Regions from separate parts of the Rahnella sp. RFA10(1/100) genome, predicted to be linked through region 3. Evidence: predicted binding sites of a transcription regulator. Region 3 holds the regulator's gene; each other region holds the start of a gene.

Region 1 (3,285 bases), on a different contig from region 3:
ACTTACCAGTCACTGTTCAGCAAAACCCCGAACATCATGGTGATCCACGCCGGTCTGGAATGCGGTCTGTTCAAAAAACCGTATCCGGACATGGACATGGTTTCCATCGGGCCAACTATCACCGGCCCGCATTCGCCGGATGAACAGGTTGAAATCGCCAGCGTCGGGCTGTACTGGCAACTGCTGACAGCCCTGCTGAAAGCAATTCCTGAAAAGAAATGATATTTTGGCTCCCTCCCCTGTGAACTGAACCCCGAATGTTGGACTTTTTAAACCTTCATTCGGAGTTCAGTTCATCACAGGGGGAGGAGCTCAAATCCAAAAGAAGCTGCCGCTCTATCTGCGGATCCTGCAACGTCACGTGTAATCCCACCAGCCTGACGCCCCGTCCGCCACGCCGTTTCTCCCATGCCTCCCGCGCCACTTTCAGTAAATCTTCTTTATTGAGCACCGGCCAGACGTGTTCCTGCGTGGTCTGCTGAAAATCATGGAATTTGAGTTTTACCCCCTGACGGGCGATGCGCAGATCCGGACTGACACGGCTCAGGCGTATGTGCAGTTCCGGATATAAACGTTCGATCAGTGCCACGCATTCTTCCCAGTTGTGAATATCTTCTGCCAGCGTGCGTTCCACACCGACCGATTTGCGCAACCGCTCGGGGGATATTTCACGTTCATCAATACCCTGACAGCGCTCCCACAGTACCCGGCCAAACTTGCCAAATCGTTTGAGCAGTGTCGCCAGATCATAGCGCTGTACATCGCCGCAGGTGTTCAGCCCCAGCGCCTGCAAACGCTGGGCTGTGACTTTGCCGACGCCGGGGATTTTACCCAGCGGAAGATCCTGTAAAAACGCATCGACTTTATCCGGCGTGATCACAAACTGGCCGTTAGGCTTGTTCAGGTCCGAGGCGATTTTTGCCAGAAATTTTATCGGCGCAATGCCGGCAGAGGCCGTCAGCCTGATTTCATCGAAAATGGCCTGACGGATTTCTGCAGCAATAAGCGTCGCAGAGCCGTTGCATTGCGTTGCGTCGGAAACATCCAGATAAGCTTCGTCAAGTGACAGCGGTTCGATCAATGGGGTATAACGCGCAAAGATTTCACGGATGTGGTTTGAAGCTTCTTTATAAGCCTCCATTCGGCCGGGGATGACTTTCAGGTGCGGGCAAAGTTTCAGTGCCATACCGGTCGGCATCGCACTGTGCACGCCGAATTTGCGCGCAGGATAATTGGCGGTGCTGATGACGCCACGGCGGTCACGGCTGCCGCCAATGGCAATAGGAATGTCGCGCAGGGAAGGATCATCGCGCATCTCGACGGCCGCGAAAAAGCAGTCCATATCAACGTGAATGATTTTACGCATAGCCCTCCCCTGATAACTGTATAAGTATACAGTGGGATGGCGTAATTTCAAACACACAAAATCCGGGTTAATTTGGCTTAATGAATCACCAGAAATGGCATCGTAATAAATTTCCTATTTCGAAAGTCATTATTCATTATTTGGTGATTGCTAAAAATTTAATCAGTATTAATATGGCATCGTTTCAGACAGGCAGTACATAAGAAGAAAATCAGTGGCGGTCTTACAGGCAGTTCAGCTGTAGACAACATAATCAAAATTATTACCGAGCAGGACTTAGAATGATCAGAATCGCGCTGTTTCTTGCGATGCTCCTCAGTTTGCCTTTATTTACAGCAAATTACGCCGTGGCCAGCGATGCTGTCCCGGTCAACGCGACACTTAAAAAACAATTACTGGGCGCACCGGTTTATATTCAGATCTTCAAACAAGAACGTAAACTCGAATTGTATGCCCAGCTCGACGGCGAATTTCGCCTGATTGGCAGTTATGGCATCTGCGATTTTTCCGGCGGTTTGGGAAATAAACGTCGCGAAGGCGATTTTAAAAGTCCGGAAGGTTTCTACAACGTGGATATTCACCACCTGAAGCCTGACAGCCGCTTTTATCGTGCCATCAACATCGGTTTCCCGAATGCTTACGATATCTCGCAGGGTTATTCAGGTAAGTATCTGATGATTCACGGTAACTGTAAGTCTATCGGTTGCTATGCCATGACCGACGGCTATATGGACGAAATCTTTACGTACGTACAGGCGGCATTCCAGTTCGGGCAACGCAGTTTAAAGATTAGCATTTATCCGTTCAGGATGACCGATGCCAACATGAAGGCGCATAAAAACTCCAGCTACTACAGTTTCTGGAACCAGTTGCAGCCAGGATATGCGTACTTTGAAAAACACCATCAGCCACCGAATGTCGTGGTCACTGACGGTAAATATGAAGTGCTGCAACCGTTGTCCAACACCCCGCTGCCTTCACAGCTGGCGTTCGCCCCGATGAAATAATGCGAATTCACCTGGAGCAATTTTGTTCCAGGTTTCGTTCGCCGTCAGCGGTTGCGTGGCAATCACAGTGACGACATCATCCGGTGTCGTCTGCTGCTGAAAATCAATTTCCACATCCTGATCCAACAACGTTGCCTTGCCAAAAGGCGCACGCCGCGTGATCCAGTGTAAATTCGTCGAGCAATAAGCCATCACAAAATTGCCATCCGACAGCAACATGTTAAACACCCCTTTCTGCCTTAACTCATCAGCCAGCGACGCAATATAGCGAAACACCGGCGGCCAGCTTGCAGGGCGGCGCGGATAACGTTGAGTGAGTTTGTGCAATAACCAGCAGAACGCGTATTCGCTGTCGGTCTGCCCCACCGGGCGCAGGGTACCGGTATCCAGCTGGCGATAGCCGCGAAGCTGACCGTTGTGTGCGTAAGTCCAGTTGCGTCCCCACAGCTCGCGGGTAAACGGATGGGTGTTTTCCAGTGCCACTTCGCCACGGTTTGCCTGGCGGATATGAGAAATCACCGCGCAGGATTTGATCGGGTATTCCTGAACAAGGCGGGCAATGGGCGAATTAAAGCTTGGCGTCGGATCTTTAAAAGTACGACAGCCATTGCCTTCATAAAAGGTGATGCCCCAGCCGTCTTTATGCGGGCCGGTTCCGCCACCGCGCTGCACTAATCCGCTGAAACTGAAACAAATATCAGTAGGAACGTTAGCGCTCATCCCGAGCAATTCGCACATCACCAGCCCCCTTTTTATTATTTTAATAATGCGCTGCACTATGGTGAAACAAAGCGGGATCCGGCGAAGAAGCGGAGTTTACACAGAGTAAATGAGCATTCTGAGCCAGATTTCAACGCCGTATTACCAACGTGCGGCAAATTATTTCGCCATTTCTTTTTCGATTAAGAGAAT
Region 2 (3,285 bases), on a different contig from region 3:
GTCGGTTTAATCAGCGGCTGCTCATTACGCATCAGGAACGGGTGGATCAAACTGTCCATATCCGGCTGTACCGATGGCGCAGACTGACGAGGAGCCTCATATTCCTGGGCATGCTGCACGGGCTCAGAGGCCGCAGCGCGCTGATAAGGTTGCTGCGCAAAAGCAGGTTGCGGTTCTTCTTCCGCTTGTGCCGGCAAGGTAAACAGCGGCTCAGAAGGCGTATCGTCAATCAGATCAGCCATTGGCGAGAAACTGAAGGCATCATGCTGGCTGAGCTTCATGGCCGCAGCGGCAAAATCATCCGCTGCAACAGCGGGTGATACAGCCTGGTGACTTTGTGAATGATGATGCTGAAGCACACCACTTTGCGGTTCGACATCCTGCTCATAACGGGCCTGCTCACGCGCCGCAAACGCATTGCGTAATTCGGCCTCCTGCAAGGCGGCGGCATCCGGTTCATCAGCAGGCTCTGCATCGCCATAACGCGCTTGCTGCTGAGCCGCAAAGGCTTGCTGCAATGCTGCTTCCTGCATGGCTTCCTCGTCAGCCTGCGCCAGAGAGTCGTTATGCCATACGCTTTGTTCGGCATCCCGTTGCGTCGTCGCTGACTGCGCCTGTTCCTGCTGCTCTGCCATACGCTGGGAAGGAAGTTTAATGCCATATGAGGCCAGCTCACGGCGCGTAGGTATACGCACCGGATTAGGACGTGGTAACTCAGGGCCAAAGCCTTTTTTCACCTGCGGATTTTCATCGCTCACCGCACTGAAAGCCGGCATAAAGGTGTTACCCACAGAAGATGCCGCTGACTGTCCTGCCTGCGCAAGACCAGTCGCCAGTGCTGCGGTGGCCGCCACGCTGGCTGCCTGACCGGCATCAGGCACCGCTGAACTGAAATCAAACGGAGAACGGGAATGTTCCACTGCCGTTTGCCAGTTGCCCAGGCTCGGCCCATCGTCCTCTCTGCGCTCAACGGGCGCGGGTGAAGGGGATTGCTGAACGGGTTGCGGATGGCGCGGTACCGGTGTTTCTTCCGGGATCTCGAAATTGTATAACGGCGGAGTAGCTGCAGCCGGTGCCGGCGGCGGTGCAATATTAGCAACCGGCGGTTCAGCGGCATAAGGATCGGCTGCCGGTGCCGGGCTCACAACCGCTGCAGGTTCAGCTTCCGCTGGGCTGGCTACCGAAGACACCTGAGCAGCAGGCTCATTCACGGAAGGTGCAGAAAACAGCACATCATCTTCATCGGCTTCAGCAGCAACTGCCGATGCTGTGACAACGCTTGCCGCAGCGACGGCAGGCGCAACTTTAGCGACAGGTTTTGCGTCGTCTTCCAGTAGCGGATCGTCATGCTCGTCGTAATCATAATCTTCATCGCGACGGGAGCGGTTGGTCACGATATTCGTCACGCCCAGCACTGCGCCGCCGATCTTTTCAGCGATGGTCAGCCAGGACCAGCCGGTAAATAAAGTCAGACCGGCAGCCCAGACGCACAGCAGAACCAGGGTCGCCCCCACGTTATTGAAGTACGGGGTCATCGCGGTACTGAGCAAACTGCCGATTACACCGCCGGAAGCGAAGTAATACAGGTCATCAATATTGACGGCCGCAAGACCACAAGACGTGACAATGAGCGCCAGCGTGCCAATAAGGCGCAGCGAAAGGGCAAAATAATCGACGAAATCCTGTCTATCCCGCTGACGGAAAGCCGCCCAACAGAGACACAGAATAATAGGGGGTATCGCGTAGCCAAATACGCCAAAGATGAAGAACAGCGTGTCGGCCATCCATGCACCTACACCTCCACCCCAGTTATGAATTGGCCCATGCCAGGCGGTCTGAGACCAACTGGGATCAGAGGGGTTAAAACTCACCAATGCTGCCATTAAATAAGCAGCAAAAATCGCCACCACAACCAGCAAAGCCTCCAGCAGACGGCGGCCATTGCTCAGTTTTTTTAGGGTAACTTCTTTATCTTCTGTATATTCCTGGCTCAAGAAAGGCTCTCCAGGTTCCTGTGAACTGAGAAAAAGCAACAGCGCCGAGACTCCCCGGCGCCATAGCTGTATAGATACACAGGAGTGTAGCTAAAATGACAAGGTTTTGCACCAGAACAATTACCGGGTCTTAATGACCAGGCGATTTGTCTGCTTCACTTCTTCCATCACCACGTAGGTGCGGGTGTCGTTAACACCAGGCAGACGAAGTAAAGTCTCACCTAAGAGCTTACGGTAAGCAGACATATCAGGTACGCGGGTTTTCAACAAATAGTCGAAATCCCCTGAAACCAGATGACACTCCTGAATATCTTCGAGTTTTTGCACTGCCGCATTGAACTGCTCAAACACATCCGGCGCGCCGCGATTGAGGGTAATTTCAACAAATACCAGCAACGAGGCATCCAGATAATGCGGGTTGAGCAATGCAGTATAACCATTGATGAAGCCCTGACGTTCCAGACGACGAACGCGCTCCAGACATGGAGTTGGAGATAATCCCACACGTTTGGAAAGCTCGACGTTTGAAATCCGGCCATCCTTCTGCAATTCATTGAGGATGTTACGGTCAATACGGTCGAGATCTTTTCCCGGACGCTTTTTATTGTCTACCATTATTATTGTCTCTCTGCTGTCCTTCCCTGCACCTGCCATACCCCAGCCAACTTCAATGTCTAAGGGTTGTCCCAAGCGAAGACCCGATGATTAAGGTTTACGCATCCAAAAGCCGCGTTGATCCCCTGTCAAAAGGAACACGGCCGTAAAGCGGATACTCAAAAGAAATAACCCTGCGAAATTAATAGGTTGTCAACAAACAACCTGATTCACTCATCCCTGCTGCAACCGAAAAGCCAAAAAACAAGACCGGAACAGGTCCGGTAGCAGCCAATGGCATAAATTCAAGTCACAGACAGGCAGTTAATTTCTCCTTCCCCTGATGTTTTCGCAAATGCACAGCGGATTGTCAAAGTAAAAGAAGCAAAATCAGAAGAACGTGCCAGATTGAAAAGCTGGCACCCCCTTTTTAGCTATCTTTTCTCTTTGAACAATAACAACGCATCTCACGCGTTATTTCTGCAAAATCCCTACAAAGCGTCCTGAATTATGCCCGAATTAACACGTTTTGATGAGCAACGTTCATCACATATGGTCGTCAGAATGGTTGTTTTTCATCCTATCCATCAAACAGTTACCTGCTTCATCGATATTGACGAAACTCTTTTTACGCGGGTTGCACAATAAAAACTATCAGACAAATCGTTAACAACATCTGAGTTTGCTTTTTTTACTG
Region 3 (3,285 bases):
GCAATTTGTTGAACAAGTCCTGACGTGCCGGAAGACGTGGGCCAACGGCGGCCAGACGTTGACGGGAGAAGTGCATCCGCGCCACACGTGCCAGCTTTTGAGCAATGGTTTTATCTGTGCCGTGTTCCGTCGCCATATAACGCAGGGAAACGGTATTGGAGAAGCGGACAAAACTGTCCCGCCCCAGCCAAAGCACAGCGAAGAATTTCTGGATGCCGTTCAGTACGCGCAGATGTGGCGTGTCATCCTGACCTTCACGGCCCGGTGCCCGACCAAACATCACCGACACCGGCAACATCTGAATGTCTAAATCCGGGTTATTGCGGTGCAAATCAAGGTAGTCGTGGAACAGCTTTACGGATTCCTGCTTCGGCGTGTAATAAGAGAATACGCGCGGACCTTCAGCAATAAAGACATGGCTTGGCAGCAGGGTTCCGTCAATTTCCAGCGGAATAAGGGGATCAGGCAGATTCTGTGCCAGACATTGCGCACGCAACGTCAGCAAATCGGCTTTGGAATTATAGGGCAATACATACAAAATCGGCCGCGTCGGGTCTAAATGCAACTCGGTAACCGGATCTGAAGGTATGACCTTGCTCTTTACCAGCAATGAGAGCGGTAAATTCAATAATGTGTAATAAAGTCTACGCCAACCTGACATAAAAACGTGAAGCCTCTTGTTAGCCATTTCGCCGCAAGGATACCAGAAAGCTCAGATGAGATCTGTGGTGATGCAATACCCTTCTTATTTCAAGCCGCAGGGGTGTTGGCTTAAGACGTTCACCCGAATCACTTACTCATGTAAGCTCATCAGGATTCACTTCTTTACCGCCTTTCTGCACCCCGACTATTTGGGGTATAAAGTGCGGCAAATTCTCTAAGGATCAGTAAAAGAAATGGCTAACCAAGTCACTGGATTTACCCGAATTTATAAAGCAGCTGGCTATTCCTGGAAAGGGCTGAAAGCGGCATGGCAAAATGAAGCGGCCTTTCGCCAGGAAGCCAGCGTCGCTATTCCGTTAATTTTGTTATCTTTTTGGTTTGATGTCAGCCCCGTAGAACGCATTCTGCTGGTGGGATCCGTTGTTTTGGTCTGTGTCACTGAACTGCTCAACAGCGCGGTAGAATGCGCGATAGACCGTATCGGATCTGAGTTTCACGTACTTTCAGGTCGTGCAAAAGATATCGGCTCGGCTGCCGTACTTCTGACCATCATATTGGCGTTTTTTGTCTGGGTCAGCATCTTTTGGCCACGATGGTTCTGATTTGGAATCTGCATTCCAGGAATCAACGTTATGCCCTGTTTTTATTCAATCTTAGGTTTTCATTGATCGTTTAGCTGTATATACTCACAGCAAGACTGTATAAACAACCAGGGGGCGGAATGAAAGCTTTAACGACCAGACAACAAGAGGTCTACGACCTTATTCGCGATCATATCTCCACCACCGGTATGCCACCCACCCGCGCAGAGATTGCATCACGTCTGGGGTTCCGTTCCCCCAATGCGGCGGAAGAGCATCTCAAAGCGCTGGCGCGTAAGGGTGTTATTGAGATTGTTTCCGGCGCATCACGTGGCATTCGTTTGCTGATGGAAGAAGAAGAGGGTTTACCGCTGATCGGCCGGGTTGCTGCCGGTGAGCCGTTGCTGGCCCAGCAACATATTGAAGGACACTATCAGGTCGATCCGGCCATGTTTAAGCCGAGTGCCGATTTCCTGCTGCGTGTCAGCGGTATGTCGATGCGTGATATCGGTATTCTTGATGGCGATCTGCTGGCTGTACATAAAACGCAAGACGTGCGTAATGGACAGGTTGTTGTGGCCCGTATAGATGATGAAGTCACCGTGAAACGTCTGAAAAAACAGGGCAGTGTGGTGCAGTTATTGCCTGAAAACAGCGATTTCCAGCCGATCGTGGTTGATTTACGTGAGCAGAATTTCAGCATTGAAGGGCTGGCCGTAGGCGTCATCCGCAACGGTGACTGGATCTGACCTTCGTACTTCGGGCTGCAGATGCGTTGGCTGCGTGCGTTCACCCGAATCACTGACTCCTGTCAGCTCATCGGGATTTTTTTACTTGCCGCCTTCCTGCAACTCGAATGACTCGGTCAGATATTACTGGGTCAAATTCTTGATCCCAATGGTCATATTGTTGATTTGCGGGTTCGTTAGCCGCCTCTGACATACCGCTAAGCTTTAACGTTTCATCTCGTCGCCCCTTCCGGGGCGATGTCACTTACAGGCATAACCTGAACCTCCGGCATGAGATTCTCTATGCAACATCATTCCCCGCGACAAACACTCAAAAACACCTTTTTAAGCCCCGCCGATAAGGCGCTCTGGAGGCTGGCATTGCCGATGATTTTTTCAAATATCACGGTGCCTCTTCTCGGGCTTGTGGATACGGCGGTGATCGGTCATCTCGACAGCCCGGATTATCTCGGCGGAGTGGCTGTGGGTTCGATGATCACGACTTTCCTCTTTATGCTCTTACTTTTTTTACGGATGAGTACCACCGGCATGACCGCTCAGGCGCTGGGCGCGAATGATAACCGGTTGCTGGCGCGCGCTTTCGTACAACCCTTTCTGCTGGCCGTATTGTCTGGTCTCACCATAGTGTTGTTCCGGCACCCCCTGATGGAACAGGCGTTTCATATCGTCGGGGGCAGCCAACCGGTGCTTGAACAGGCGAGGCTGTTTATCGAAATTCGCTGGTTCAGTGCCCCGGCTTCACTGGCGAATCTGGTGATCCTTGGCTGGCTGTTGGGCATTCAGTATGTTCGCGGGCCGGTGATTTTGCTGATTGCCGGGAATCTGCTGAATATCATTCTGGATCTGTGGCTGGTGATGGGGCTGGGCTGGAATGTGCGTGGTGCTGCCATGGCGACGGCAAGTTCCGAGTATTTCACGCTATTTATCGGGCTGTACTTTGTCTGGCGGGTAATGAAGCAACGGGGTATAACCGGCGCACAAATCACCTCGGCCTGGCGTGGTAACCTGCGCCGTCTGCTGGGGCTTAACCGCGACATTATGTTGCGTTCACTTCTGCTTCAGCTTTGCTTTGCCTCACTGACCGTTCTCGGCGCACGGCTTGGCAGCCACATCGTGGCGGTGAATGCGGTGCTGATGAACCTGCTGACCTTCACCGCTTTTGCGCTGGACGGTTTTGCCTATGCTATCGAAGCGCATTCCGGTGAAGCATTCGGTGCCCGGAATCGCCAGAAATTGCTGGATGTCTGGCATGCCGCGTGCCGTCAGGCCGGGCTGGTTGCCCTGATTTTTGC

Evidence for each region. Region 3 encodes LexA, which represses DNA repair genes until DNA is damaged. Its sites were predicted from a motif close to TNCTGTATGTACATACAGNA; they were not measured.
Region 1: dinB (DNA polymerase IV) is a predicted target of LexA. The motif match lies at 1,381-1,400, and genes of this name have one in related genera.
Region 2: ETV65_RS08625 (DNA translocase FtsK 4TM domain-containing protein) is a predicted target of LexA. The motif match lies at 2,059-2,078, and genes of this name have one in related genera.

The regions. Positions count from the first base shown of each region.
Region 1 covers NZ_SEWR01000009.1:58,902-62,186, reverse strand. The annotation lists gene pepD (beta-Ala-His dipeptidase) at 1-222, shown strand, start outside; gene dinB (DNA polymerase IV) at 278-1,366, opposite strand; gene dpaA (peptidoglycan meso-diaminopimelic acid protein amidase) at 1,648-2,373, shown strand; gene ETV65_RS21270 (class II glutamine amidotransferase) at 2,344-3,111, opposite strand; gene lpcA (D-sedoheptulose 7-phosphate isomerase) at 3,253-3,285, opposite strand, start outside.
Region 2 covers NZ_SEWR01000002.1:425,010-428,294, reverse strand. The annotation lists gene ETV65_RS08625 (DNA translocase FtsK 4TM domain-containing protein) at 1-1,994, opposite strand, end outside; gene lrp (leucine-responsive transcriptional regulator Lrp) at 2,115-2,609, opposite strand.
Region 3 covers NZ_SEWR01000007.1:249,804-253,088, reverse strand. The annotation lists gene plsB (glycerol-3-phosphate 1-O-acyltransferase PlsB) at 1-661, opposite strand, end outside; gene ETV65_RS20005 (diacylglycerol kinase) at 897-1,265, shown strand; gene lexA (transcriptional repressor LexA) at 1,385-1,993, shown strand; gene dinF (MATE family efflux transporter DinF) at 2,276-3,285, shown strand, end outside.